Linked DNA regions of Arcticibacter tournemirensis. Each later gene encodes a partner of the first gene's protein in a complex. Links are inferred from orthologs where the notes say so. Each region holds a gene or a part of one and is shown in the gene's direction. Other genes may lie near its edges.

Region 1 (15,344 bases):
GCCCAGGACTTTATCAATAAAATATTCGATCTTAGCCAGGGCGGCTCCATCCGCTGGACGGGTGACCCCGCCGATGCGCTGATTAATCTTAAGGCCGTTTATTCTTTAAGGACCGACATCAGGCCTCTATATATGGCTGCAGGGCGGGCCGCTAACGAGGGACGGGTTCATACTGAAGCGATTATGAACCTTAGTGGAAACCTGACTCGCCCCGACATTACTTTCGACATCAATTTCCCCTCAGATGCATATATAAAAGACGAACTTCAAAGTTATTTTAACGATGTAAACAACAAGAACACCCAGGCTTTGAGTTTAATCGTAAGAAGGTCGTTCTCCCCAAATAGTGGCGGAGTAAACGTTCAGGCCGTCAACTCTACATTAATTAGTGCGGGAACTGAACTTTTTGTTAATCAGTTTAATAACATATTGGCTCAATGGCTTAACCTCAATTTTGTCGACCTCAATATCCGGTCGTTTAACGAAGCAAGTGCATCTTTCAGATTCCTCAAAGATCGTCTGGTTATTACCGGGGGCGTTACCGACAGAAGAGCCGATGTAAATGACTATAATATAATTGGCAATACTGTAACGCGTGACGTGGAAATGCTTTACCTGCTGCAAAAGGATGGTAGTCTCACAGCCAGGATATCCAACAGGCTGAACAACCGTAACTTTTTAAATCCCGATCAGGAATACATAAATGCTGTAGGTTTGGTGTACCGGCAGGATTTTGAAACCTTCTCGGAATTCCTCAGGGCCCTGATTGGACAAAAACGCAGGGAAGAAAGAAGGCGGCAACTGCCCACCCCTTCACCTACTCCAACAAACTCCACAGGAACTCCCTCTGCAATCCTGCCCACACCCACCGAAAGCACCAAAAAACAACGCTGATCACAATTGTCAACTGTCAACTGTCCATTGTCAATTCTCAATTGTCCCCTGTCAATTGTCCCCTGTCAATTGTCAACTGTCCATTATCAATCGTCCCCTGAATTGTGTGCCCCATCCTGTCACGTTTCGTTTTTAAATACTTTTCATTATGGACGTTAGATTTTATTTCAATCGGAACATTATCAACGATCTCAAGACCGTAGCCAATTAAGCCAGCTCTTTTTGTAGGATTATTTGACATTAACCTCATCTTGGTTACACCCAGGCTCCTCAATATCTGAGCACCGATCCCATAATCCCTCTGGTCCATTTTAAAACCGAGCTTAAGATTTGCGTCTACGGTATCAAAACCGTGTTCTTGTAAATTATAAGCATGCAGCTTATTGATCAGTCCGATTCCGCGACCTTCCTGGTTCATATAAATAACCACACCTCTCCCCTCTTTCTCTATCATCTCCATGGCCTTGTGTAATTGCGGTCCGCAATCACAGCGACAGGATCCAAAAATATCACCAGTTACACAAGAGCTGTGTACCCTCACCAGAACTGGTTCTTCAGGCTCCCATTCCCCTTTAATCAGGGCAAGATGATGTTCTCCTGTATTAAGCTGAGTATAAGCCACCATCTGAAAATCACCCCATTCTGTCGGAAGTGTTACAGAAACCTCCTTAGCAATCAACGTTTCGGTTTGCAGGCGATAGGTAATAAGATCTTTGATAGAAATGATCTTAAGATTAAACTTCTCGGCTATTTTCATGAGATCAGGAAGACGCGCCATTTCGCCATCCTCTTTCATAATCTCCACAAGCACCCCTGCAGGCTCCATACCAGCGAGGCTCGCCAGGTCGACTACCGCTTCCGTATGTCCTGAACGGCGCAGCACACCGCCCTCCTTCGCGCGAAGAGGGAATATATGCCCGGGCCTTCCCAGGTCTTCAGGCCTGGTCGCGGGATTAATTAAAGCTTGTATAGTTTTAGCACGGTCTGACGCAGATATACCGGTTGTACAACCATTGCCAATCAAATCCACAGAAACAGTAAAGTTTGTTTCGTGAAGTGCGGTATTTTTACCTACCATCAGGTTAAGCCTGAGTTCATCACAACGACTTTCGCTTAAGGGAGCACATATAAGCCCTCTTCCATGAGCAGCCATGAAGTTGATAACTTCGGGAGTAACATTTCGCGCTGTAGTAACAAAATCACCTTCATTCTCCCGGTCTTCATCATCTACTACAATGATAACCTTTCCAGCCTTCAGCTCGTCAATGGCTTCCTCAATAGTATTTAGTTTAATTTCCATTTGCTAGCAAAATTACACTTATCTCCTTAGAATACTATAATGAGGACGTAAAGAATACTTTGAAAATACCGCGTTAATATTCCCCCGAATTTTACTACTTACAAGAAAAGATGAAATCGTATCTTTAGCATACGGAAAAACATTGGAAATCATCCAGGGAATTTCCATCCATACCTATAGAAAGCAACAAATGCTAAAACATTTTTCGTATAAGCAATTTGGCAATTTGGTATTCAGCGAGCGTACACTTGCAGAAAATTACTTAAGTACAATCGACGAACACATCAAAATTTTATTCATACCGAAGAATGCCGTTATCCAGGTCGATTTCCAGAAATTCGCAATGGAAACCGACGCACTCTTGTTTATAAATCCTAAAGTTGTATTAAAGCCCTGCGAAACCGTCGAGGGTCGATTGATCCATTTCAACAGAGACTTTTATTGCGTGGAAATTCATGATCAGGAAGTGGCCTGCGACGGAATACTATACAACAATGTATTTGAAGTGCCTTTTATAGCGCTCAATGAAAGTCAGTCCACGGAAATTCAGGCTATACTTAAAGAAGTTCTGTCGGAAATGGAGAATGAGGATGCCAGTACAGAGGAAATGCTTCGGACCTTATTGAAATTGATTATCTTAAAATCAATCAGGATCTGGAAGCAGCAGCACCACTTAGCCGAAAACGACCAGCAGGCAGATGTGCAATTTTTAAGAAGATTCAGCAAATTGGTAGAACAGCACTACAAAACCCTGCATTCCGTTGCCGACTATGCCGAACTATTGTTTGTTACCCCCAAAAACCTAAGTAAGAAAATAGGATTGCTCAGTAAAAGCACTCCAAATGACATTATCAAAGACAGAATCATTCTGGAAAGCAAACGCCTGCTGGCTCATACAAATATGACCGTAAAGGAGATAGCCCATAGTCTGAATTATGAAGACGACGCCTATTTCATTCGTTTTTTTACAAAAAACACTGGCGTTTCTCCAGTGTCTTTCCGCAAGCAGTTCTAGCATAAAAAGCGGCGTGGATCTTCACAGATCACCCCTCATTTAAAAAAGGAGGCAAAAAGTACAATTCAAAGCGAAAGTCATCCATTGCCGGGCACTCAGAATACCAGCACCTTTGTAATATCAAATCATCGACAAACATTTAAAACTAAAAATCATGAACAAGTTAACAGTAAAAGATGGTACCGAAATTTATTTTAAAGATCTGGGCGCAGGACAACCTATTTTCTTTCATCACGGATGGCCGTTATCCTCCGACGATTGGGATGCACAAATGATGTTTTTCTTAGATAAAGGATTTCGGGTCATTGCTCATGACAGAAGAGGTCACGGAAGATCTACTCAAACTTATAAAGGCAACGATATGGATACGTATGCAGCTGATGTAGCGGAACTGGTTGAATTCCTGGATCTGAAAGATGTGATCCATATAGGCCATTCTACGGGTGGAGGCGAGGCCATAAGATATGCTGCTAAATATGGCAGAGGCCGCGTTGCCAAAGTAGTTTTGATAAGTGCCATTACGCCTTACATGATTCAGGACGAGAATAATCCTAAGGGTGTGCCATTGGCTGTATTCGATGACATTCGCCACAATACAAAACATAACAGACAACAATTCTATCATGATATCACCTTCCCGTTTTATGGATACAACCGTGAAGGTGCAGACGTAAAAAAAGGCATTCAGGACAACTGGTGGAGGCAAGGCATGATGGGCGGAATAAAAGCACAGTACGATTGCATCAAGGTGTTCTCAGAAACTGATTTCACCGAAGACCTGAAAAGCGTCGATTTCCCTGTACTTGTTCTGCACGGCGACGACGATCAGATAGTGCCTTATGAAACTACGGCGGTGAAAGCTGCTGAGCTTTTGAAAAACAGAAAACTGATTATATATCCCGGATTTTCGCACGGCATGCCCACTACCGAAGCTGATACCATCAACAAGGACACTCTGGAGTTTATCAATGCATAACCAGGAGCGTTATCCTCAACTAATTCATTTCATTCATCCTTTAAAAAACAATCATGAAAGCATATAAGAAAGTCCTGTCAGTCGCCTTTACTGTTTTTTGTTTATCGTCCTTTTTTTCGCCTGAAGCAGGTTTCGCACAACAAACAGGTGTGAAGCGGACAGACCTGCAAAAACACTACATTGAGGCTCCGGGATATGAAACAATTCAGGCACGCATAGACTTTGAGCCTGGTAAAGCGGTCGGCATGCATTCTCATCCCGGCGAAGAGGTTATTTATGTGCTGGAAGGTCTATTGGAGTACCAGATAGATGGAGAGAAGGCTGTTGTACTTAAAGCCGGTGACGTACTCTTTATTCCTGCCGGGAAAAATCATTCAGCAAAAAACGTCGGTAAGGTTAAAGCTGCAGAGCTTGCAACTTATATTGTAAAGAAAGATAAGCCACTTTTAGTATTTAAAAAATAAAAAAAGAAGCACCGCCTTTTTGGCTCTGAACAGTTGGCCTACAGAAAACAGGACCAGGATAAAAACAATAAAGCCTTGAACTTTCTAAATAGGTTCAAGGCTTCTTTATTGCTTTTTGTAGCGGGGAGCAGGATCGAACTGCCGACCTTAGGGTTATGAATCCTACGCTCTAACCATCTGAGCTACCCCGCCGGATTAAAGGTTTTTAATCCCCTTTGAAAATTGAGTTGCAAATATAGTTTAAAATACTTTTCTTTAGAAATTAAATCTAAAAAAACACTGCGATACGTTATATAACAATCACGAATGTCTGAGAAAAAGAAGTTTACACTAGAATACGAAGTTAATTCATCTCCTAAAATTTTGTTTGGTTTTTTAAACGAACCAAACGGACTATCGCAATGGTTCGCAGATGAGGTTTGGTATAAAGACCAGATATACACCTTTATCTGGGATGGAGAGGAACATAAAGCGAAACTTCTGACTGCCAAAGACAATAAGCTCGTACGATTTAAGTGGATTGACGACGAGCCCCAGTGTTATTTCGAAATGGAGATCCTTCAGGATGAGCTTACTAATGACGTAGCCCTCTCTATAACCGACTTCGCCCCCCAGGAGGCGCTCGAAGAAAGAAGACTTATCTGGGACAATCAAATTCAGTATTTAATCCGGGTATTAGGGGTATAAGCAGATAAATCCCTACTTTTGCGATGTGAAGAAAGTTCATCTGCTCATCATACAGGCATTTATCAGGCCTTTCATTGTGACCTTTTTCATCGTCATGTTTGTGTTGTTGATGTTATTTTTATTCAAATACATTGATGACCTGATAGGAAAAGGCTTTGAATGGTATGTCATCCTTCAGCTGCTGTGGTATGCTTCTGCCACAAACGTTGCTATGGCTCTGCCTTTAGCAATGCTCCTCTCCTCTATTATGACATTCGGGAACCTGGGTGAAAACTATGAGCTGGTAGCTATAAAATCGGCAGGGATTTCTCTTCAAAAAGCCATGATGCCCCTGGTAATCCTGGTATCAATATTAAGTGTTGGCGCGTTTATGTTTTCCGATTATATGCTCCCTGTTGCTAACCTCAAAATGGGTTCACTCCTCTATGACGTCAGAAACCAGAAAGCTGCATTTTTAATTGAGGAAGGCATATTCAACAACAGCATTCAGGGCTACTCCATCAGGGTGCAAAAGAAGGATCCCGACGGACGGACGCTTCACAACGTCTTGATCTATGATCAGCAAAGCTCAAACGGCAACATCTCAACGATCATGGCCAAAGAAGGCCTGATGTATAAGATTGATAACGATCAAACCCTCGTGCTGCTTCTCAAAGATGGGGTACGATACGAAGAAACACAGGGTGACAAAGGATATAACCCCCGGCAGCGTTTCCGCCGCTTCAGGTTTAAGCAGACTGAGCAAAAGTTCGATCTCTCAGGCTTTAAAATGCAGAGAACAGACGAAAACCTGTTTAAAACGAACTATGCCATGTTAAACCTCCGTCAGTTGAAGTACTATCGTGACTCTGCAATGACCCAGGCTGACAGTGCAACCAAAGCAATAATGGATTACCTGGCTCCCTCCTACAGAATATATGCCTACCGCGTGCCGGCGGTTCCCGGAGCTCCAAAGGTGCAGCCGAAGAAAATCCTTAATTACAAAAACCGGATATCAGAAATTATTCCCGAGAAAGACAAGACTTCGGCAATAAGCTATGCCGTAAGCGAGGCCCGTTCAATCGCCGAAACACTCAGCAGCCGAAGTGAAGAGTATAAATTATACCAGAAAAGCATAAGGCGGTATATCATCGAGTATAACCGGAAATTTACGCTATCGGTATCCTGCCTGATACTGTTTTCTATTGGAGCGCCTCTCGGTGCAATCATACGCAAAGGCGGTTTAGGCCTGCCTGTAGTTATGTCTATTATCTTTTTCCTTATTTATCATATTATCTCTACTATCGGCGAGAAATCGGCTAAAGAAGGTACTGTATCTCCGGTAGCTGGAATGTGGATCGCTATTGTAGTATTAGCGCCTCTGGGTGCATTTTTAACGTACAAAGCTACAAGCGACTCTGCTTTATTTGACATCGATTACTACAAGCAGATGCTGCAAAAGTTTATCGGCCGGTTTATAAAGAAAAAACCCGGACTTCCAAAATAGTGCTCTTTTCGCGGCATGGCAACATTTAATAGGTTATAAACTTTATCATACATTTCTGGTTCTATTAAGCGGGCTTGTTACTACAATACACGTATTAAAACCTGATTAAAACAGGTATTTATACTAGGTGCTATAAATTATTTAATCTTGGATATTTGAATTACAAAAACCCGGACACCTTTGATTAAGATACTATTAGCGGAAGACCATAATATTGTAAGAAACGGACTCAGGTCACTGTTAGAAAACCAATCTGACATACAAGTTATAGATGAGGTACCGAACGGAAAGGAAGCGCTTCAGAAAGTAATAAATGGTCTAAAACCCGATGTTGTTCTTGCAGATGTCAATATGCCTGAACTCGACGGAATTGGCCTAACCGAAAAACTACACGAAATTGCCCCCGCGATTAAAGTTCTCATACTCTCTATGCTCGAGCATGAGAACTACGTTTTGAAGGCGATGAGTTTCGGAGCGGCAGGATACCTTTTAAAAAGTTCATCTCAGCAGGAGCTCATCTTTGCCATTCATCATGTAATGGCTGGGAACCTCTATATCTGCTCAGAAATATCGTTAAAATTACTGGCAAGGATACCCCAGCATCCGCAAAACACAGAAGAAGATATAAGAGCAGCAGGCTCTCTTTCAAAAAGAGAAAAGGAAATCCTGGCCTTAATCGCAGAAGGCTACACCAATTCGGAGATCGCCGACATGCTTTTTACCAGCAGGCGCACAGTAGAAGGACACAGACAGAACCTTATTGAAAAAACCAGAGCCCGGAATACAGCGGCCTTAATCAGGTTTGCGATAAAAAACGGGATCATAAGTTAAAGCTGCTCGTATTTAGAGTATTAATATCCAACATATTAGGTATTAATACCTATAACATCTGGCGTTTTTTTTGTATATTTGAATCTACCCTATTGATACTATACTATGAAAACATTATTGAGACCCTACTTGCTCGATTTTCTAAAAAAGCAAGGATACAAGTACTTCCTTTCAAAGAAAGCTCCTGATCAGGTAAGTCATGCTTCAGGAAATATTGTTTTGATTCCCGTTGCTGAGAAGCCTGCAATTTTAAAACCATGCATCGGATTTGACGCATGCTTCCACATAAATGGCAAATCGGAAGGACTTGACTTCCGGTGGGAGGGAAATAATGTATGTGTGCTTTTAGACCGGGATGATATCCTGCTTCTTAAGAAATATTTGCTTAAACTTTTTTACCCTGATTCGAGAATTCAACATTAATAATAAATCTATTCAAAGAATGGCAAAAAAAGTCCTGGTTCTTGATGACGATGAAGCTGTGCTGGAAGTACTGGAGGCTGCACTCGAATATGCAAACTTCGATGTTAAAACTGCCGGTGAATCGAACGATATTTTTAAGGATATAGAAGAGTTTAATCCCGATGTAGTGTTAATTGATTATCTCCTGCGTGGCATAAACGGAGGAGAGCTCTGCCATCAGATCAAAACTAATTCTAAGACAGCTCAGCTCCCGGTGATCCTCATTTCGGCCTATCCCCGTGTTCTTTTATCCCTCGGCGACTATGGGTGTAATGCATTTATGGCAAAGCCATTTGATCTTTCCGACCTGGTCTCTCAAATTAACAACTGCATAACGGAAGAAAGATCCGATCACCTTCAAAATTCATAATTTACTTTTCTTAAGCTTTTCTCTCATCCGCGAAAATCCTCTCCGTTTGAAGCGCTCGGATACACATTGGAAACGGATCTCAACCGAATGAGGCTATCTTCGATGCACCTTTCCGCTCGCTCCGATGCTTCTCAGGTATTTATCGAAGAAGCACAAAACACGACACAGCATGGTCGCTAAGTGAGTGCTTACCACTCCGAACCCTTTCTGAAGCGGGTCCGAAGCGGTGCTATTCACTTCATCTGGCGTGCAGAGAATAGAATTAATAAGCATTTTTTCATATTTTTGCAACAAAACAGAGCATTCTGACCTTCAGTATAAGTATAAAATAAGAAGGCGCCAACCTGAAAAGACAGAATGTAAATAGGACTAAAGAATAATGCAGGATAAAATCAATCAGTATACCGCTGAGATCTCTGCCTTCGAACCCCGTTCGGCAGCAGAAACAGAAGCTTTCAGGATCAAGTTTTTAGGCACTAAAGGTATTATAAAAGACCTCTTCGACGAGTTTAAAGCAGTATCTCCCGAAGAAAAACGGGTACTGGGTAAGGTTTTGAATGACTTTAAAAAACTCGCAGAAGAGAAATACCAGATCGTTAAGGAGCAGTTTGAATCCGGCGACGCGGGCGCTGACCAGAATCTTGACCTTTCTTTACCGGGCGAAGGATTTGAGCTTGGCTCACGCCATCCCCTTTCTCTTGTGAGAAGAGAGATTGTTGAAATTTTCAAGAAGCTTGGATTTACAGTTGCCGAAGGCCCGGAAATTGAAGATGACTGGCATAATTTCTCGGCCCTTAACTTCCCCGAAGAACATCCGGCGAGAGACATGCAGGACACGTTCTTCATTAACAAAGATGCGGTAAACGGTGACATCGCTTTACGTACCCATACCTCGTCTGTACAGGTAAGGATGATGGAAAACGGCAAACCTCCTTTCCGAGCCATCATGCCGGGCAGGGTTTACCGCAATGAAGCAATATCTGCCAGGGCTCACTGTTTCTTTCACCAGGTAGAAGGTTTGTATGTTGATGAAAATGTTTCCTTTGCAGATCTGAAACAAACGCTTTTCTATTTTGTGCAGGAGATGTATGGCGAAGGCACAAAAGTGCGCTTCAGGCCCTCCTACTTCCCTTTTACAGAACCTTCTGCCGAAATGGATATTTCATGTACTATTTGCGGCGGTACGGGCTGCCCGATGTGCAAAGGCTCAGGCTGGGTAGAAATCCTGGGTTGCGGCATGGTAGACCCTAATGTGCTCGAAAACTGCGGTATCGACAGCCAGAAGTATACAGGTTTCGCGTTTGGAATGGGCATTGAGCGTATTACGAACTTAAAATATGAAATAAAAGACCTGAGATTGTTCTCCGAAAATGATGTACGTTTTCTAAAACAGTTTCAAAGTGAGGTAATATGAGGTTGAGGATAGTAATGATCATCAGTCTTTTCCTTCTGGTGTCCTGCGGCAAGGAGGATTCGGCTATTCCTGACGTTTATGTTAATTATCGGTTTACCGATATTGAGTATCAAAACGGGAGAAACGAAAACTTAATCTATTTTGTTTCGGGACACGGCGTGGCAGGTTTAATGATCTATAAGGTCTCTGACGGGAACTACGTTGCGTTCGACAGATGCAGTACCGTTAATCCTGAAAAGAGGTGTGCTGTTATTTCCGACGAATCAGCCTTTACCGTTACAGATCCGTGCAGCGGCGGTAAGTTTTCTATCCTCGACGGAGCTCCTGCAAAAGCGCCTGCTACCAGGGCATTAAAACAATACGATGTATCCTTCATATCGGGTTCTTATACTGTAATTAATTAAAATGGAAGTCGACAAAATAAGAGAGAGCATTGTACTGGCGGCAACGGAACTTTTCAGGAAATACGGGTATCATAAAACCAGCGTAAACGAAATAGCAAAAAGGGCGAAAATAGCAAAAGCTACCATCTATAAATATTTCGACAGCAAAGAGATCCTTCTCCATTTCATCCTCATGAAATACATCAGCACCAGCGTGGATGAAATGATCAGGAATTCGGACGGCGAAAACAATACCGAAGCTTACCTCAGTAAGCTGATCTTCAAAACCTGCCGCCTGACGTATACCATCTGCAATGAGTTCATCGGCTGGGATTTTATCCGCGAGTCGGCCAACTCACAGGGCTTCCTTAAACTACTTTCAGACGACTTAGAAAAATTACTGATCAGGTCCTTCAGGGAAACCAATATAATGAAAAATGATCAGCGTTATGCCGATAGTCTCCGTTTCCTCATAAAGGCGAGCAAAAGCATCGTTTTCTCGTATGCCTTTACATCGGTGAGTGATGCCGACGTAAGAAAAAATTTCGTCAGTTTTCAAAAAGAAATACTTCCATACCTCATAAAGGCTGCGCTGAAATAAAATAGTATCAGGTAGCAAGTATCAGGTAGCAAGATTTATGGATAAGCTCTAAAGGGATCCGTGGCAACTAAAAAAATAAAAACCATTTTAGTTTTTAGTCTGTTTTATTAGTATATTAGCAAGAAACAACCTAATTGCCATGAGTCGCGAGATACTAGAGTTCTCCAAAAGGATTGATGAGCAGTTTGATTTTGTTGGAAAGCCATTTACAGGATTGATCGAGTTTATTTTGCGCTTTTTTAACTAACATAATCCAATTGCCGCCTGCGCCTCTCCCTGGGAGGGGTCAATATACTTATGCGCTTTAAATAACCATTTCTAGTCTTTCCCCGCCTTTTATAATCGCCAGCCTACATGCTGTGCCTTCGTAAGGAGATATATTAGGATACTGTTCTGAATTTATCCCGGCCGGGTTCGGCGCGGGTATGGGATTTCTTCTACAGTTCTTCTAAAAAATCCAGTACCCAGACCGAAGCCAGGCAATACTCAGACAGAAGCCAGGAAGTTGCCAGTCCGAGCATGGTCAGGAAAAGGTGTTCAGCGTTTTCTGCTGCTGTTGATTGCAATAATTATCTTAATTTTGCCGCTATGAAGAAGATTCCTGCGGAAATAAAACATATTGCAAACGTTAAGGTCACAGATATTGCAGAGGAGGGCAAAGGCGTAGGTAAATTTGATGACCTGGTAATCTTCATTGAAAAAGCAATCCCGGGCGACGTTGTAGATATCGAGCTCCTGCGCAAGAAAAAAAGCTTCGCAGAAGCTAAAGTAAGCAAGCTTGTAGACCCTTCTGAATATCGTACTGAGCCCTTCTGCCCGCATTTTGGAATCTGCGGAGGATGCAAATGGCAGCACATGACCTACGATGGCCAACTGCAGTTTAAGCAGAAAAGCGTGACGGATGCATTAACAAGGATAGCAAAAATAGATACAACACATACAGAAGCTATTCTTCCATCCTTTGAAACAAGGTATTACCGCAATAAACTCGAATACACATTCTCTAACAAACGCTGGCTTACCAATGAGGATATTCTGAATAATGGTGACGCAGAGATGAATGCCCTCGGCTTCCATGTGCCGCTACGTTTCGATAAGATCCTGAATATTGAAACATGCTATCTTCAAACAGATCCTTCAAACGAGATCAGAAACAGTATCAGGGATTTTGCCCTTAGAAATAACATTTCGTTCTATGACCTCAGAAATCACGAAGGCGCTCTGAGAAACCTCATCATCCGTACCTCTACAACCGGCGAGCTAATGATCATAGTGGTTTTCGCCTATGCTACTCCCGATGAGGTGGAGAAAACGATGCTCTTTGTTCAGGAAAGATTTCCGCAAACCACTTCCCTTCTTTATATCCTGAATGAAAAAAAGAATGATACGATATTTGATCAGGATGTAAAAGTATTTTCAGGGAGGGATTATATTCTCGAAGAAATGGAGGGTCTTACTTTTAAAATAGGACCTAAATCCTTCTACCAGACTAATTCGTTACAAGCATACGAACTATACAGTGTTACAAGACAGTTTGCAGAGTTTAAAGGGGATGAACTGGTATACGACCTCTATACAGGAGCAGGCACTATTGCAAACTTCGTTGCCCGGCATGTAAAAGAAGTGATCGGAATTGAATACGTGCCTTCAGCTATTGAAGATGCGCGTATAAATTCGTCCCTTAACGGCATAAAAAATACCACCTTCTATGCAGGTGATATGAAAGACGTACTTTTACCCGACTTTGTGAACGGGCATGGTAAGCCTGATGTGATTATTACCGACCCTCCCCGCGCAGGGATGCATCCTGATGTAGTGCAAAGACTCCTTGAAATAGAAGCGCCGAAAATAGTGTATGTAAGCTGCAACGCAGCTACACAGGCAAGGGATATTGCTATACTGAAAGAGAAATACAAGGTATCAAGAATACGCCCCGTTGACATGTTTCCTCACACTCAGCATGTAGAAAATGTTGTTCTGATGGAACTCATTTAATAACTATAAAAACAGGCTTCAATACAGCAAAATGGATCTGAAGGATTTAATGAACCAGCCGGAAGATGGGCAGGAAGGCAAAAAAGAGAGTCCTCTTAAAAGTCTCGAAAAGGACCTTGAGCTTTACAGCGAATCGATTAGGGAAGTATCTACTGAAATTATGGTAGAAGGGCTTTCAGCATGGCCGATTTTCATAGCCCACCAGCATAAAGTCGACCTTGGAGAGCTCATTCTCGATAAAGATGAATTGAATACCAACTGGAGCATCCATGCCTCTACCCTGGAAGAATTTATCGAAAAGGGGATCATTCACCCCGAAAAGAAAGATCGTTTTATCAAACACTTCAAACGACCCGAAGATTTCATGTGTCTTTTTGTAATAGTGCCCGAAGGTGCTAACTTCGTATTTTATCCCTATAAATAAAATGAACCAGCCATTAGTCATATTAACCCCCGCGCAGATCCAACAGAAGATAACCCGTATCGCGTATCAGGTTTGGGAAGATAATATCAATGAACCTGAAATTATTATTGCAGGGATTATAGAATATGGGTTCGTCATTGCGGGTCGTCTTAAAGCGGAACTTGAAAAGATCTCGGATATTAAGATCACCCTCATAAAGATCTCGCTTGATAAAAACAGTACGCACCTGGAAGCCACTACTGATTCGCCAATCGACCAATGCCGAAATAAGGTGGTCATAGTTATTGACGATGTTATCAACACAGGCAGAACGCTTGCATATGGTATCGGACTTTTCCTGGAGATTCCGCTGAAAAAGTTACGAACTGTAGCGTTGGTTGAAAGGAGCCACAGAATATTCCCTGTATCTCCCGACTATGTTGGCACTATGCTTGCAACGATAACGAAAGAACATGTTGATGTTCTTCTGGACGACAATAACCGTGAGAAAGACGTTGTTTATCTGAGCTGATGAAGGGCTATGGCTGAGGCTAGCTTTTCGGCCGAAAGACTTATTCCTTCGGCTATAAGATGCGCCTGTTTATAGAACGGCTCGCGCTCCTTTAGCTTCTCAGCAATAAATTCTACCAATGCTGTTCCTTTATGATCTCTTAAGACAGGGCGTTCCTCGTCTGCTGTCTCCAACCTTTTGGCTAGCGCCGCGGGTGATAAAGAGATGTACACGGTAAACCCATTGGCATTCATCCAATCCATATTGTTGTAGTAACACGGAGCCCCTCCCCCCGTTGCAATGACCACATCGTCCGGAAAATCGCTTGTTTGAAGGACATCCCGTTCAGCCTTCCTGAACGCATCTTCCCCAAACTCCTTAAAATAGAGAGGAACGGTTTTGCCTGTAACTTCTTCAAACACTTTATCGAGGTCGGTGAAGGGGACTGACAACCTGGAAGCAAGCTTGCGTCCTAATGTTGTTTTACCGCAGCCCATAAAGCCCACAAGAAAAATCCTCATAACTCCCCCTGCCTTTTTAAGTGTATATAATCTGTTACTGGAGGCTTAATGCCGTGTACTCTGAACTGGGTAGCAACCTGCGCCCGGTGATAAGTAGAATGGTTCACCACGTGAAAAAGAATATCTTCAATAGCATCTGTAAATGCCTCTCCCTGCGAGTTTGAATAAGAAACTGTTGCAGAAAGATCTGCATACTCAAGCAGCTGATAAAAGTACCCCATATTCCGCTGCTGAATATCATCAAACTCGCTGACATCGAGTAAATCAAAGCGGTCGACATTGGTCTTCTCGCCCCTGATCCTGCAAGCCCAAATATACTGACTGTTTAAAATATGGCTGAACAGTCTTTCCGCTTCGGGCAGGCGGACGCCTGCTTTTTTGAAAGTACCGATCATTTTTTTGTCGGCAAGGTCGGTGTACTTCATCAACTCTTTAAGCATATTCGATTCTTAATTTGCCGCCCTATTGGTTGTGTCTGAAATATTGAGTTTCAAGTTCCTGATAAGATGGCAGCGAATGAAAATGCCATTTATCGATTACCTCACCATTCTTAAGCAAGAGCAAACCCGGGTTTGCTCTTACCATACTTTTTAGAGGAACCGCATCCGCATAAAAAGTTTCCATAATCAGGTTATGTTTTTTACTGAACTCTCCGGCCAGCTCTGCAGAAGCAGAGGTGAGCAGAACGGTGCGTATATTATAATTTTCGGCAGCATTAATGGTTATAGCATTCAGATCGCCGATTGCTTTCTCATTCGCCTTATTCAGATCGTAAGCCACGATAACCAGATTATAGTAAGGGTTCTCAATGATTTCGCTGGTGTAATCGGTTCCCTGGCTGTCCGAGATCCTGAGATCCTTGATTTTAGCCTGGTATCCCAGTTTAATCAGCTTATTCTCCGGTTCGCCCGTTATCTCCCAGTTTGCGTCTTTCCAGATCTCCGTTTTAAGATATTCCTTATCGGTCATCTTTTTCGTTTCGCCGGTCTTCTTATTTTTAAGCGTATAGTTGATCTCATAAACATCCTGTG
Region 2 (15,612 bases), 3.8 Mb from region 1 along the record:
TGCTGAAGGTCAACCTAATCCTGAGTTTAAAGGATATACCGCCGGCGCAACTGAAGTAAATGTGTATGAAACAGGTACGACCACCAATCCTCTTGCAACATATACTTTTACACCCGTACAAGGAAGTTCATATTCCCTGTATCTAAGGGGAGTTAAAAACGGAACTGGTACCAAGGCGCTGGGTATCGGAAAGGTAGACCATACCGAAGCTGCCAAATAAGAATTGGTGTAACTGTAAATAAAAGAGGCATTTTAATGATAATGCCTCTTTTTTTATTTAGCACCAGGGAATCGTCTGCATTCTGCCTAAGAAATAATTATACTATTGCAGCGTATTTTAATAATTTTACCTCAATGAAATACATGTGGCTAAAAATCGGGTCATTGAAACTGAATAGCGGTTTGGCCGTCTTCGTTACACTGTTGTCTGTTGTCAGCCTATTTTCAGCCTGCGTTGAAGGTGATGACGAATCGCGTCCGCAGAGATCATACGTTATGTTTTTTAATTCGTATAGTCCATCGCCAAGCGGTATAGATTTTTTAATTGATAATAACAGGCTCCGTACAGGTACCGTCGACCTGGATAGCGTCAGCGTGTATAATCAGATCTATTCGGGAACCTGGCAGATTGCAGGTGTTTCTGCGGGCGATGGTACGACTACCCCCATTGCTCAGATAAGCGCTTCTCTGGATCCGGAGAGATATTATAGTTGCTTTATTACCGGGCCTTCTTCTTCTCCTCAATTGATGCTTGTAGGGGATGACTTATCTGCTCCCGACTCATTAAACCACGCTAAGATGAGGTTTGTTAACTTAAGCTCGTCGGCCGGAAACGTCGATATAGGGATAAAAGACAGTGCAAGTATTTTTAGTGGCCAGGAATACCTGAAGATGAGTGATTATTCAATGATCGACACCAGCGCACATCAAATCGTAGTCAAGCCTGCCGCCGGAAATACACCGCTTGTAACTCTGAACTTTAAGGCAGTAGCCCGCAGAATTTATACATTTTACTTGTGGAACGGCGTTCAGAATAACAAATTGAATCTATCTTATAAAGAACACAGACGATAAGGAATCCTTCAAATAAAGATGTAATCCGCCTTATATTGTTATTTTTGCAACAATTTAATCAACGCTTTGGAATTTATTAGCACACTCATCGACTTCGTTTTACATATCGATAAGCATCTTGTCGAAATAGTAAATGACTATCAAACATGGACATATCTGATTCTGTTCCTTGTTATTTTTGCCGAAACCGGATTTGTTGTAACTCCTTTTCTTCCCGGTGACTCGCTCTTATTTGCAGCTGGCGCTATCATTGCCAAACCAGAAAGCGAGCTAAATATCTTCTTAATGTGCCTGTTGCTGATTATTGCTGCCATTCTTGGTGATTTGACGAATTACCATATTGGTGATTATGTAGGCCCTAAGGCTTTCAGCGGAAAGTACAAATTACTGAAGAAGGAATATCTTGAGAAAACCCAGGCATTTTATTTAAAGCATGGGGGAAAGACTATTATATATGCTCGTTTTGTTCCGATCGTACGTACGTTCGCACCTTTCGTTGCAGGGGTGGGCACGATGAGTTATGGTCGTTTTGCATCTTATAATATAGTAGGCGGTATACTGTGGGTTTCTTCATTTCTATTTATTGGCTATTTCTTTGGGGGACTTCCGGTTATAAAAGATAATTTCACTTATGTAATCTTTGCCATTATCCTTCTTTCGCTGGTACCGCCGGTTATTGAAATATTCCGGGGGCGAAGTAAAGCTGAAAAAGCTTAAAGCTAAGATCAATCGGCAGACGACAGCCTTAAGCTAGAGAACATACGTTCAACTCTCAACCTTGCACGTTTAACTCACAGGTCTGGCCTGCCAAGGACTTTGCCCTTGCGAAAGAGTTTATCGTCTTTGTCGCCTGTTTTTTCTTCGGGGTCGATATGCGATTTAAATTGATTTAAGTTTGGCTGGCCGGCGTCTACCCACGCAGAATACCAGTAGGATCCTGTTTCGAGAATAGCAGAACGCATCCGTTCTTCTACCATCCCATTTAGAGCATCATGGAAGGCCTTTGAATAAGCGCGTGAATATTGTCTGGTAACTACTCCATTTCGTTCCGAATAGCTGTATTTTTTATCGGAAGGGAACGTCTTGCTGATGGCGGCTTCTATAATAAATACCGTGTCTTTATAATGATGCGATTGTTTTAAGATCTGCCATGCTTCTTTTAATGGATTTTCGATATATCGCGCTTTACCTGTAAAGAAATTATAATGATCTGAGAACAGTTCGGGAAGACGACTCTCCCAGAAACCATGAATGCCAGTTTGATTGGTTAGCTGACCATTGTAATTCCAGGTAGCATGAAGAGGTACATGGGCATCGGAGATATAATGGCTTATGTTTGACGATAGTCTCAGGATGCGAATAGAGTCGCGTTGCTCAAAAGCCTTTACCAGTGCGTAATAGGTTCGCTCGATCTGCCAGGGGACTGTGCCATAGAGATTAAGCGTATCAACGCTGTACTTTGCAATTGCATCTTTCCACTTCATTGGAATGCTATCAAAGGGACTGGCTCCGTATCGTTCGCTGTCGAGGAAATGTCGTGTACCCTCAGCAGGATCTGAATAACGTTTCTTGTCGGGGTCGACAGAATGTTCAGTGATGAATGTCAGGTTGTTTTTATAAAAGTGGATCATTTCAGGCGGTAAGGTAAAGACAGCCATACGGCTAATACGTTTATGTGCAAAAAAGCCCCAGGACGAACAGACCAAAACCAGTCCTCCTAAAGTTACCGCTAAACCAATTTTTTTGAGCATGTTAAGATGAACTTGCTGTTCGCCAGCAATGTTGTAAGGTTGGACAATAATAGTAAAATAATTTATTCAGGGAAACTTCAGATATCAGTTGTTAACCGGGACAGATCGAATACAGAGAAATAATTTACTAAAAAAGCATGCAGGTGTTTGATTTTTAAATATATCGCCCTATATTTGCAGTCCGAAAATAAGAACGACAAAAAGCTTACAAATGGCAAATCATAAATCATCGATTAAGAGAATCAGGTCTAATGCAGCTAAGCGCTTACGTAACCGCTACCAGGCAAAAACTACACGTAATGCAATTAAACAATTACGTAGCACTACTTCTAAAGAAGAAGCATCTCCTCTTTTATTGAAAGTAGTTTCTATGCTTGACCGTCTTGCAAAGAAAAATGTGATCCATAAGAACAAAGCCTCCAATAATAAATCAAAGTTGACGAGGTTTGTTAACGGTTTACAATAAGATATAATATTCTGTTCAGGAATAGAAAAGGGGATACATATGTATCCCTTTTTGTTTATATGCGTTTTTGATAAGCTTATAATGAGCTAGCGGGAACCGAAAGTTTATTGAGGGTTTTGGCAAAAGAGATTGTAGCGAGTCGACAACTTATATGGAGGATTCCCGATCCGATGTTTATGGAATTATAAGACACCTTCTCCTGACCATGTTCGTAGTGGCAACTACTTGGGTTCGGTCTGGGTATTGCCTGGCTTCGGTCTAGCTACAGGAATTTTTAGAAGAACTGTAGAAGAAATCTCATACCCGTGCCGAACCCAGCTGGGAGAGGGTATGATGCAAGTCCTTTCATGTGTTGCTCATTGTTCAGTGCTAATTATGGACTTTGCTCGTATTGTCGGAGCCGGTATTGTAGCAGGAACTGATATTATGTAGTTCACAGCTTTTCGGATTGCTTTATTGTGGCTCGTATTGATACACTATTTCATAAGGAGTGTTCCTGAGCTTTGAGGATATCTGCCCCAGTTGCAGATTTTCTTTTTGAGGTGTGGGCTCGCAAAATGAGTACCTACGCCCTTTATAAATGATAGGTTTTCCAACCGGCTTGTCAAATTGAACAGCCATTGTAATATGTGTTGGATACAAGATGGCGATCATCGGGAGGTTATAGATCTCTTTAACCAGATAGAAGAATAGGGCTGCCCGGTCATCGCAGTCGCTGTGTCTTGAAAATAAAGTCTCTTCGGCCGACAACCGTTTTTCTTTTCCGAAATTCTCTTCATCATCTTCATAGAGAAAAGCGTAGCGCGTAAACTTCATTAAGTAATCAACTCCTTTTTTCTGGTTCATTCCGCTTACATTTTTTTTGAGCAATGGAATCAGAGAGCTGTAAGTTTCCTTGCTTAGGGGGATGTTAAAGTAAGCTTCGAAGTCAACACCAGGGTAATTTTTGAAGATAGATTCCACCTCGGGATTTAGTTTAACACTAAAGTGATATACCTTCTGTTTGTAACTAAACTCGATATCCTTCTTAAGATAGCTTTCGGGCTTGAAGTCGGGCATTTTTGTAACTTTATAGGAGAAGGGATTCCTTGCCTCCTGGATAGTAAGGGTGATTGGTATAGGAGGAGTTTGATTAAGGTCGGCTTTTGGATAATCGTGATAATTCAGACACATGAATTTCTTGTTATCTACTTGAAAGAAAGGAATATCAGATATGTCTTCATTATTATAAACATAAAATATAATCTTATCGGGCGTTAATGCAAGCCGTGCATCATAACCTGATTTGGCGAGCAGAAACCATTTATAAAGCGTATACCTGGTATAGTTGGCTGCCTTTGGACTTATCTGCTGAGCTGTTTTACGGATAAGCTGATAATAAAGCCAGTCGTTCAGCTGAAGTTTTTGTTTGTACGCAAGGAGTGTGTCGATCACAGGTTGATACCGGCTGGTTTTTATTTTCCGGTAAAATGACAAAACAGAAGCTTCTGATGGATTGGCCGGCACTTCAATGAGTAAGGAGCTATCTAGCTCAAGATTGATAGTGCCTTCATAAAAATCTATGCAAAACAACCTGCTTCCGCGCTGACCGAACGCATTTATCGTTGTCAGAAGTAGAAGAACAATCCCGGTTTTTTTGAAAAGCCTGCACATGGCTTAATATTTAAGTTACATTAAAGATATATAGTTTTAATATAGATTACTACGATCTGCGTCAGGTTTAGTTTTCATATGGCTCATAATTATTTGTGATAGCAATCACTTATTTTAGAATGAATCTATATTGAAATTTTTGCTCATTTTGTAATCAAGATCATCTTTTCAGCAGAGCTCTTTTTATAGATTTCGCTATGGAAACCTACAACCAGAAAATCACCATAAAATCCTGGGCCGAGGAAGACAGACCACGGGAAAAGCTTCTCACCCAGGGAAGAAGAAATCTTTCCGACGCTGAGTTGACGGCGATCCTGATCGGATCGGGTAACAGGGAAGAAACAGCAGTAGAGTTAAGCCGGCGAATTCTTCATTCGCTGGATAATGACCTTGACAAGCTGGGAAGATTATCAGTAAATGAACTATCGAAATTTAAGGGAATAGGGGAGGCGAAGGCGATTACCATTATTGCCGCACTCGAGCTGGGGCGTCGGCGCCGGGAATCCGAGTCGCAGAAGGTGGAACGGATTACAGGAAGCAGAGACGTTTTTACCCTGATGAGCCGTTACTTTGCCGATCTTAACCACGAAGAGTTTTGGATAGTTTTGCTGAGCCGGGCAAACAACGTATTGTCAAGGCATCTCATCAGTAAAGGAGGTCAGTCGGGTACGATAGCAGATCCGAAGATCATCTTTCAGACTGCCCTGGAAAATCATGCTGCATCAATGATTTTGTCGCACAATCATCCCTCCGGAAATCTAAAACCCAGCCAAGCGGACATACATCTAACGCGCAAGCTTTGCGAAGCAGGCAGTCTGCTGGACATGCCGGTACTCGATCATTTAATTTTTGCAAACCAGTCCTTTTTTAGTTTTGCCGATGAGGGGATGATGTAGGTTTTAGTATCAGGTATTTAGTATCAAGTATCAAGATGAATGTATCTTGTGCAAGACGTCTTGCTACCTGCTACTTGTTACCTGATACTAAAACCTGATACTTTTACTTAATACTTATTTCTATCTTTGCCCTTCGTATACGTTAAATTCAATGAAGATATCATATAACTGGCTTACTCAGTTTATTCATACTGATAAAAATCCGGAAGAAATATCGGAGATTCTTACAGGGACCGGTCTGGAAGTAGAGAGCCTTGAGAAAGTTCAGACTATACCAGGCGGGCTTGACGGATTAATAATAGGCCATGTCAGGGAATGCTGGCAGCATCCAAATGCCGACAGACTGCGGGTGACAAAGGTGGACGTGGGATCGGGTGAAGATCTCCAGGTGGTATGTGGAGCCCCTAATGTAGCAGCCGGTCAAAAGGTGGTTGTAGCGACTGTGGGTACAACCGTTTATCCGCTGGAAGGCGAACCCTTTAAAATTACCAAGTCTAAAATAAGAGGGGAAGTCTCTGAAGGAATGATTTGCGCCGAGGATGAAATAGGTCTTGGTAAATCACATGAAGGTATAATGGTTCTTTCGGCGGATGCAGTAACAGGAGCGCCCGCAAAAGAGTATTTCAACATCAAGGATGATTTCCTTTTTGAAATAGGACTTACGCCTAACAGGGCTGACGCTGCGTCGCATTTAGGCGTAGCCAGAGACCTGGCGGCTTTCCTGCGCACATCGGTGTCTCTTCCGGATGTGTCGGCATTCAATGTCGGCAGCAATGATCTTATTATCCCTGTTGAAGTACGCAACGAAAAGGCTTGTATCCGTTATTCATCATTAAGTGTCTCGGGCGTTGAAGTGAAAGACTCCCCTGAATGGCTGAAGGAGAAGCTGCAGGTGATAGGTCTCAGGCCTGTAAATAATGTCGTAGATATAACGAATTACGTGCTGCACGAGCTCGGTCAGCCTCTCCATGCCTTTGATGCCGATGTTATCAGTGGCGGAAAAGTAATAGTAACTAATTGCCCTGAGGGTACCCCTTTTGTTACTCTCGATGGAACAGAACGTAAATTGTCGGCGGAAGACCTGATGATATGCAGTGCATCAGAGCCAATGTGTATAGCCGGCGTTTTCGGCGGGATTAATTCTGGAGTAAAAGCTGATACAAAGAATGTTTTTCTTGAAAGTGCCTGCTTTAATCCGGTGTCTGTGAGGAAAAGCTCCAAAAGACATGGATTGAAAACCGATGCATCTTTCAGATTTGAACGTGGTACCGATCCGGATATCACAGTATATGCGCTTAAAAGAGCAGCAATACTCATTAAGGAAGTAGCTGGAGGAGAGATATCCTCTGAAATTAATGATATTTACCCCAGTCCCGTTCCTTCTTTCAAGGTTTCTGTTACTTATAAAAACGTCGACAGACTGATTGGCGAATCCATCGCTAAAGAAACGGTAAAAGAAATTGTTCGTGCTCTTGGAATCACGGTTATTTCAGAGAATGCTGACGGCCTTGAGCTGGAGGTTCCGGCCTATAAAGTAGATGTTAGCCGGGAAGTCGATGTGATTGAAGAGATCCTGCGGATTTATGGATATAACAATATTGCTATTCCCTGTCAGGTTCGCGCATCGATGAATTATGCGGTTAAACCCGACAGGGAAGCGGTGCAAAATCAGATTGCAGACATGCTTTCTTCAAATGGTTTTTTTGAGATCTTGTCAAATTCGCTTACCAGCTCAACATATACCGAAGTGCCGGAAAAAGCTGTACAGATATTGAATCCCTTAAGCAGTGATCTGGATACAATGCGGCAGAGCCTGTTATATTCTGGTTTGGAAGCAATAGCATATAATCAGAACCGTAAGAATGCTGACCTTCGGCTGTACGAGTTTGGCAGGAGATATGAAAAGACTGAAAGCGGGTTTAGCGAGAACCAGAGGCTGGCAATATTTATCACTGGAATGAAACATACAGCACAATGGAATCATTTAAGTGAGCCAAGTTCGTTTTATAATCTGAAGGCCGCGGTGGATGCGGTAATAAAAAGGCTCAATATTCCCGGGCTTACAGAAGAAGCGTTCGAGTCTGCTCATTTCGCCAGTGCGCGCCAATACCGCAAAGGGGCGAAACCTTTAGTTTATTTCGGTGCAGTATCTAAATCGGTTTTAAAGAAGCTAGATATTGAAAAGGATGTTTTTTACGCTGATTTTGACTGGGACCTATTACTCAAGGCTATTAAAAAGAACAAGATCACTTATAAGGAGGTCTCCAGATTCCCTTCTGTAAAGCGAGATCTGTCGTTACTTTTAGACAAGGATGTTTCATTTTATCAGCTGAAGCAGCTTGCTTTGCGAACTGAAAAAAATCTGATCAGAGAAGTGAGTGTATTTGATGTATACGAAGGCGATAAGCTTCCGGCAGGGAAGAAATCGTATGCAGTAAGCTTCCTGCTGCAGGATGAGGAAAAAACACTGACCGATAAGCAAATAGATTCGGTAATGAATAAATTAATCCTTATTTTCGGTAAAGAACTTGGAGCTGAAATAAGAAAGTAAACGGGTGCAGATTGAAAGCTGAGGGTTCTATCCAACAGCTTACAACTCACAACTCATAACAAACAACACAGATGTCGCTAACCGGACAATTAGATAGTGTACTTGAAAGCACACAAAGATTGATTGAGTTATGTGAAGCGTTGCAGGAAGAAAATGATCTGTTAAAGCTTGAAAACCAGTCGCTGAAGGTTGCAGTGGATACAGGTAAGAGTAAGTCGGCAGAGCTTGAAGAAAAGCTTAAAGCGCTCAGGCTCGCACGGTCTCTGGAGAGCATTTCGGTATCAAAATTTGATACGAATGAAAAAACGCTTGACATAAAGCAAAAAATTAGCGAATTTGTGCGGGAAATAGATAAGTGTATTGTATTGCTGAAAAAGTAGTACTGACGTGAAACAAAGCTCAAATGGGAGAAATCTCCATTAAAATAAATATTGCTGACCGCGTTTATCCTTTAAAGGTAAACATGGAAGAGGAAGAAATTGTAAGAAAGGCAGCTAAATTGATAAACGATCGCATAAAAGAATATCAGGACAATTATGCGGTAAGAGATAAACAGGATCTGCTATCAATGAGTGTATTACATTATGCAACCGCTACATTAAGGGCAGAGAAGAAGATGTCGGAAGAAGGAACTGAAGTAGCAGATAAAGTTTATCAGTTAGATCAGCTGCTTTCAGAATTCTTTTCTAAGTAATATATTCGTTCTTTATATAATTAAGAGCCAAAAGACTTAACCGCAGTTAATTCTTGAGTTTCACTATTGTATTAAACTTAACGCTTCTATATCAAAGGAGTTAATGAAAATGTAAATCACCTGGCAATGCCACTTGATTATGATTAAAACTCTAAACTTGTTTGCAGAAGTTTTACAGTACATGGAGCTTAAATTAATTGCGGTTTTTTTATAAGTGGAGGAAAAATATGGAAATAATACTGTACATTTTATTAGGATTGGTTGCCGGAGTGGTGATTGGGCGGTTTATGCTCCGGAAGTTATTAAAGAATCAGGAGCTGGCTGCCCAGAATAAGGTAAAGAAAATTTTAAAGGAAGCCGAGAATAACGCTGAGATATTAAAAAAGAACAAGCTTCTTGAAGCGAAAGAAAAGTTCCTTCAGATGAAGGCTGAGCACGAACAGGAGGTAACAGCAAAAAACAATACCCTGAACCAGCGTGAGAACTCGATCAAGCAGAAAGAACAGTCGATAAACCAGCGCCTCGAAAATACTAATCGCAAAGATCAGGAACTTGAAAACCTAAAGAAGAATCTTGAGAAGCAGCTTGAAATTACCAGGATCAAACAGGAAGAAGTAGATGCGCTGAAATTACAGCACATCAGTAAGCTCGAAACCATAGCGGGCCTTTCTGCCGAAGAAGCGAAAAACCAGTTGGTTGATACTTTGAGAGAAGAAGCCCGCAGCAAGGCTATGATCCAGATCAAGGATATTGTGGATGAGGCGAAGCTTACAGCAAGTAAAGAGGCAAAGAAAGTAGTTATACAAACTATTCAGCGTACTGCAACTGAAGCTGCTATCGAAAATACAGTATCGATATTCAATATTGAAAACGACGAAATAAAGGGCCGGGTGATTGGGCGCGAAGGACGTAACATCCGTGCGCTTGAAGCTGCTACAGGAGTTGAAATTATCGTAGATGATACCCCAGAAGCAATTATTCTTTCCGGCTTCGATCCTGTAAGACGTGAGATAGCCCGACTTGCTTTACATCGTTTGGTAACAGATGGGCGTATCCACCCTGCACGTATTGAAGAAGTGGTTGCTAAGACGAAAAAGCAAATTGAGGATGAAATTGTCGAGATTGGTGAACGTACCGTTATAGATCTGGGCATTCACGGCCTGCATCCGGAACTGATCCGCATGATAGGCCGTATGCGTTACCGCTCTTCCTATGGCCAGAATCTTTTGCAGCACTCACGTGAAGTTGCCAATTTCTGTGCCACGATGGCTTCAGAGCTGGGGTTAAATGTTAAGCTCGCAAAACGTGCAGGGTTGCTTCATGATATTGGTAAAGTGCCTGATGATAATCCGGAGTTACCACATGCGATCCTTGGGATGCAGCTGGCTGAGAAGTATAAGGAACATCCTGAAGTATGTAATGCAATCGGCGCCCACCACGACGAAATTGAGATGACTTCTATGCTGTCGCCTGTTGTGCAGGCCTGCGATGCGATCTCAGGAGCACGCCCAGGTGCCAGGCGCGAGGTTGTTGAAAGCTATATCAAACGGCTGAAAGAGCTGGAAGAGCTTGCACTTTCTTACCCTGGAGTGGAAAAGACCTTCGCCATACAGGCTGGTCGGGAGCTTCGTGTAGTGGTAGAAAGCGAGCGTGTGAGTGATGCGCAGGCAGAAATTCTGGCAACTGATATTTCTAATCGTATCCAGACAGAAATGACCTACCCGGGACAGATCAAAGTAACGGTTATCCGCGAAACCAGGTCTGTTTCGTACGCAAAATAAAAATACTCTTTAAGCCCTCTTCCTCAGGAAGGGGGCCTTTTAAAATAAGCTGTGACGAACTTATCTGATGAATAAACCCGCAAAAAGCTCTAACCCAAGCCCTGTTGAAGCAGTTGCCAGCCAGTTTAACGGTTTTCATCGGAATAAAGCAAATAAGCTCATTCATTACTTTACAATCCCTTTCCTAACCTTTGCCGTACTGGGACTCATATGGTCAATTCCCTTTCCTCATCTCGACTTCCTTGGCCGCTACAACGGTTTTGTTAATTGGGCCTCTTTTGTAATAGCAATTGCGGTGTATTACTATTATAGAATCTCCCAGGTTCTCTCGTATGCTATTCTCCTGGCGATCTTTGCTTTTTCGGCCTGTATCGTTGGACTTGAGAAATTGCATATGCAACAGGGTTGGCCTGAAATGTGGCAGGTTTGTGCCATTGTTTGTATCGTTTCGTGGTGCATGCAATTTTACGGGCACAAGATCGAAGGCCGTAGTCCTGGCATTGCCTACAGTTTCAAAACGTTTGTTAACGGTCCGGTATGGCTGTTTTATTCGTTATTAAGAAAGACCAGTATTAAGTTGTAACTCTGCCGTACACTTACCGTATCTTACGCCTCTCGCTCGTGTTAATCTTTAGTTAACATTCAGCTTACCTATACTTAATTAATAGCTAACATCCTGCTAACATTGTGATAATACTTTTGTAGCGAACAAAAAGTACAAAAGTGAAAAAAAATTACATTTTCAAAGTTACAGGACTGCTTATCGTATTTATTCTCAGTGTTTTCGTCGTTACAGCGCAACAGACGGGCAGGATTGCAGGAAAAGTAACGGATAAAAAGACAGGGGAAGCCCTGATCGGCCTAACTGTTAAAGTAGAGGGTGCAAACAAGGGCGTGTCGACCGACGTTGAAGGGAGATACAATATAGGAGGTTTGGCTGCAGGCCGTTATACGCTTACTTTTTCATACGTTGGGTATCAAACAAAGAGGATTTCTGACATAGCTGTTCGGGCCGGAGCCGTTTCTGTTATGGATCTGGTGATGGACGAGGCAGGAGGCCAGCAACTGCAACAGGTTGTAATTACAGCGTCTGCACGACAGGAAAGCGTGGGGGCTTTGTATGCTCAACAGAAAAACAGCATCAGTATCTCAAGCGGTATCTCAGCCGAACAGATAAGAAGATCGCCCGACAGAAATACATCTGACGTTCTAAGGAGAGTGAGTGGCGCAAGTATTCAGGAAAATAAGTTTATCGTAGTTAGGGGCTTGGCTGATAGATACAACTCGGCTATGCTCAATAATTCAACGCTACCAAACACGGAACCTGATAAAAAAGCCTTTTCGTTTGATATACTTCCTTCTAATCTGATAGATAAGATAGTTGTTAACAAATCCGCATCAGCCGATCTTCCAGGAGATTTTTCCGGAGGTGTTGTGCAAATCTCTACCAAAGATTTTCCAGATTCAAAGTTCTTGAATCTGAGCCTTGGTACATCATACAATACACAGTCGACATTTAAAGACTTTATAGGCCCGACCAATAAAAATAAAGCGTTGTTTGGTTCTTATGATAAAGGACGCGATTTGCCGTCTTCATTCCCTTCAAAGAGTACGTACACTAATATGCCGCTTGATCAACAGATTCAGGAAGCGCGTAAGTTTTCAAATAACTGGGGGCCTCAGAAATACACCTCAATCCCAAGTCCTATCCTTCAGCTCAGTTACGGAGATAGTAAAGTTTTAAAGAACAACAGTAAATTCGGTGCGGTTCTGTCTTTATCGTATCGGTACGACGAACGTCTGCAAAAAGGGGAGACGAACGGATACGTGGGGCAAAGTTTAAATTTTGAATATTCAGATAACCTGTATAATTATAATACGAATATTGGCGCCCTGGCCAACTTTGCGTATTCGTGGGGGACTAATAAGTTAGCCTTAAAGAATATCTATAACAAGGTGGTCGAACAACAGTTTACGTCAAGGTCGGGAGTTGAAATTGATAGTTACGTGCAGAATAATTTTAACTACCTGCTTGAAAGATCATTGGTTTCAAGCCAGCTCTTAGGCGACCATGCTTTAGGTTCTAAACTTAAGCTAGACTGGAATCTGAATTATGCCAGTACCAAGAGAGCGGAGCCTGGGTTTAAACGACTAACAACCCAAAGTTCAACTGATTCGCCCGACGGTCCCTACAAATTGAATGTTGGACTTGTAGGATCTCCCACTGTTCTGGGTGATTTCTATTCTAATCTTGACGAAAACATTTATGGCGGAGCAGCCAATTTTACGGTTCCTGTTTCGCTCTTTAAGCAAAATAGTAAACTCAAGTTTGGTTATAGCGGTCAATATCGCGATAGGAATTTCGGCGCACGGGTGCTGGGTTATACCAGTGGAGCCACCGGAGATGTGAGCTTTGATACTTCCCTGCAGACTTACCCTCAGGATCAACTGTTTAATGACGAAAATATAAGGGTAGGAGGGTTCCTCTTACAGGACATTACGAATGGTACTGATCATTATGACGGAAGCGCACTCTTGAACGCCGGGTATGCCATGTTCGACGGATTTCTTTCAGAAAAATTGAGATTAGGCATCGGTGCAAGATTTGAGTCTTACCATCAGAAGCTGGCCTCCACCAATAACAACAACAATCCCTTAAATGTAGACACAATATATAATAACATACTTCCGTCTATAAACCTCATTTTCAACGCTTCTGAAAAGAGCAGCATTCGTATGTCGGCTTCGCGAACCGTAGGGAGACCTGAATTTAGAGAGATAGCTCCTTTCTCTTTTTATGATCACAAGAGAAATGCCAATGTTACGGGATCTCCTGTTTTAAGACAGTCAAGCACAAATAATTTTGATCTCGGATATGCGGTTTATCCAAAAGCTGGCGAAGTAATATCAGTCTCTGCATTCTATAAATACTTTGAAGATCCCATTGAGCAGTCGCTCGACTTTAGCTCCGGCCGAAGCTTCTCTTACTGGAATGCTCCTACGGCTAATCTATACGGAGTGGAATTTGAAGTGAGGAAGAACCTTGACTTTATCAATGAGATACTGAAGAATTTAACCTTCAGCGCTAATGCTTCATATATAGATTCAAGAGTAGAAGTTTCAAAGGTTAGGATTAATAAAGATGGCGAACGTCCGCTTCAGGGGCAATCCCCGTATCTTATCAACGCTGGCTTACAATATAATTCTTCATCAAAAAATCCACTTGGCCTAAGTCTCTTGTATAATACCTTCGGACGGAGGATCGTAGCGGTAGGGAATATTAATGATATTGACTTGTATGAAAAGCCTCGGAATGTCCTTGATTTCCAAATCTCAAAGAAGCTTTCTTCCGGACGGTCAGAAATAAAACTTAATTATGGAGATATACTGAATAACAAGTACATAGAATACCAAGATGTCAATGATAATGGTAAATATGATAAAGGTGACAATTTAAACCGTTCGTATACCCTCGGTTCTACTTTTACTCTTGGGTTCTCTTATAACCTATAGTTAACCTTTCGCTTAATATTGAGTTAACACAAGTAGAGGATATTGATAATATACGTTTAATATCCTCTTAACCTTAATCCGGTAATTTTACCACAGAAAAATATGATAGATATGAAACAAAAAAGACAAAGTTTATTATTGGTTCTGATGTTAGGTTTAACCATCTTTTCGGCTTGTAGTAAGAACGATAATGATGAAGAACCCGAAGAACCAAAAGATAACATTGCCGAACTGAGCGATTCATTTTTCGACAAAGTAGTTTATCTTGGTGCGTTTGGGACAAACGACTGGGCAGCAGGTTGGGCAAACTTTAATCCTCAAACTACTGAGTACTCTGCTACAACTTCTACTATTGAAGGGGAAATAACAACCGACAGGACGCTTGCAAAGGGAACATATCTCTTGAAAGGGTTTGTGTACGTTAAAAGCGGTGCAACACTTACTATTCCTGCCGGAACAATTATCCGGGGAGATAAAAATACTAAAGGTAGTTTGATTATTGCCAGGGGGGGAAAATTAGTTGCTAATGGAACGAGTACAGAACCCATTGTGTTTACCTCAAACTTTTCCGCGGGGCAACGACATCCTGGGGACTGGGGCGGCATTATAATATTAGGAAAGGCCAAAAATAATCTTCCGGGCAGTGAAGGAGTTATTGAAGGTGGTGTAAACGACGATACCGGTGTTGGAAAACACGGGGGTACCGATGATAACGATAATTCCGGAAGCCTTAAATACGTTCGTGTCGAATTCCCGGGCGTCGAATTCCAGCCCAATAATGAGATCAATGGTATTACTTTTGGCTCTGTCGGCGCGGCAACAACAGTAGACTACGTTCAGGTATCTTATAGTGGTGATGACTCATTCGAGTGGTTTGGTGGTACAGTAAATGCAAAGCATCTAATCTCTATTGGAACAGTTGATGATGTATTTGACTTCGATAACGGCTATTCAGGTAAACTTCAATTTTTGGTGGGCCAACGTGATCCTGCTAATTTTGACGCTGCCGGCCAGTCTAATGGGATAGAAGCTGATAATTCTGAATCGCAGTTTACGACCAGTCCAAGAACTCGTCCGGTAATTTCTAACATGACGATTATTGGTCCTGGTAATACAGGTGTTAATGAACGGCACGAATACGCCAATTTGTGGAGAAGGGGAGTCAAGTTTGTGTTAGCGAATTCTATTTTCATTAACCATAGATACGGCCTGGATATTCGTGACAAAGAAACT

Evidence for each region.
Region 2: the proteins of pheS (region 1) and pheT are in contact, whole or in part, in a crystal structure (PDB 6P24), measured with the Escherichia coli proteins. The link is inferred for Arcticibacter tournemirensis from one-to-one orthologs.

What each region holds. Positions count from the first base shown.
Region 1 is NZ_VFPL01000001.1:1,131,389-1,146,732, reverse strand. What follows is about bases 8,120-10,881. They hold pheS (phenylalanine--tRNA ligase subunit alpha), read left to right. Parts: upstream 8,120-8,864; coding sequence 8,865-9,899; downstream 9,900-10,881. Other genes in these bases: BDE36_RS04760 (TetR/AcrR family transcriptional regulator), read left to right, coding at 10,305-10,881; BDE36_RS04765 (Rieske (2Fe-2S) protein), read left to right, coding at 9,896-10,303; BDE36_RS04775 (response regulator), read left to right, coding at 8,120-8,485. Also shown: BDE36_RS04820 (translocation/assembly module TamB domain-containing protein), read left to right, coding at 1-894; BDE36_RS04815 (bifunctional 3,4-dihydroxy-2-butanone-4-phosphate synthase/GTP cyclohydrolase II), read right to left, coding at 932-2,194; BDE36_RS04810 (helix-turn-helix domain-containing protein), read left to right, coding at 2,385-3,209; BDE36_RS04805 (alpha/beta fold hydrolase), read left to right, coding at 3,364-4,185; BDE36_RS04800 (cupin domain-containing protein), read left to right, coding at 4,239-4,649; BDE36_RS04790 (START-like domain-containing protein), read left to right, coding at 4,956-5,336; BDE36_RS04785 (LptF/LptG family permease), read left to right, coding at 5,362-6,822; BDE36_RS04780 (response regulator), read left to right, coding at 7,003-7,653; BDE36_RS23555 (hypothetical protein), read left to right, coding at 7,759-8,076; more of BDE36_RS04775, read left to right, coding at 8,096-8,119; more of BDE36_RS04760, read left to right, coding at 10,882-10,883; 23S rRNA (uracil(1939)-C(5))-methyltransferase RlmD, read left to right, coding at 11,472-12,878; BDE36_RS04750 (hypothetical protein), read left to right, coding at 12,910-13,302; BDE36_RS04745 (phosphoribosyltransferase family protein), read left to right, coding at 13,304-13,813; BDE36_RS04740 (shikimate kinase), read right to left, coding at 13,801-14,313; BDE36_RS04735 (DinB family protein), read right to left, coding at 14,310-14,753; BDE36_RS04730 (BT_3928 family protein), read right to left, coding at 14,776-15,344.
Region 2 is NZ_VFPL01000001.1:4,946,642-4,962,253, reverse strand. Bases 5,662-8,691 are described here. They hold pheT (phenylalanine--tRNA ligase subunit beta), read left to right. Parts: upstream 5,662-5,991; coding sequence 5,992-8,391; downstream 8,392-8,691. Other genes in these bases: BDE36_RS20675 (hypothetical protein), read left to right, coding at 8,463-8,691; radC (RadC family protein), read left to right, coding at 5,662-5,840. Also shown: BDE36_RS20715 (DUF4397 domain-containing protein), read left to right, coding at 1-220; BDE36_RS20710 (DUF4397 domain-containing protein), read left to right, coding at 355-1,074; BDE36_RS20705 (DedA family protein), read left to right, coding at 1,141-1,791; BDE36_RS20700 (zinc dependent phospholipase C family protein), read right to left, coding at 1,866-2,825; rpsT (30S ribosomal protein S20), read left to right, coding at 3,037-3,291; BDE36_RS20690 (hypothetical protein), read right to left, coding at 3,745-4,944; more of radC, read left to right, coding at 5,142-5,661; more of BDE36_RS20675, read left to right, coding at 8,692-8,771; BDE36_RS20670 (cell division protein ZapA), read left to right, coding at 8,795-9,085; rny (ribonuclease Y), read left to right, coding at 9,313-10,866; BDE36_RS20660 (Mpo1 family 2-hydroxy fatty acid dioxygenase), read left to right, coding at 10,934-11,449; BDE36_RS20655 (TonB-dependent receptor), read left to right, coding at 11,590-14,379; BDE36_RS20650 (T9SS C-terminal target domain-containing protein), read left to right, coding at 14,491-15,612.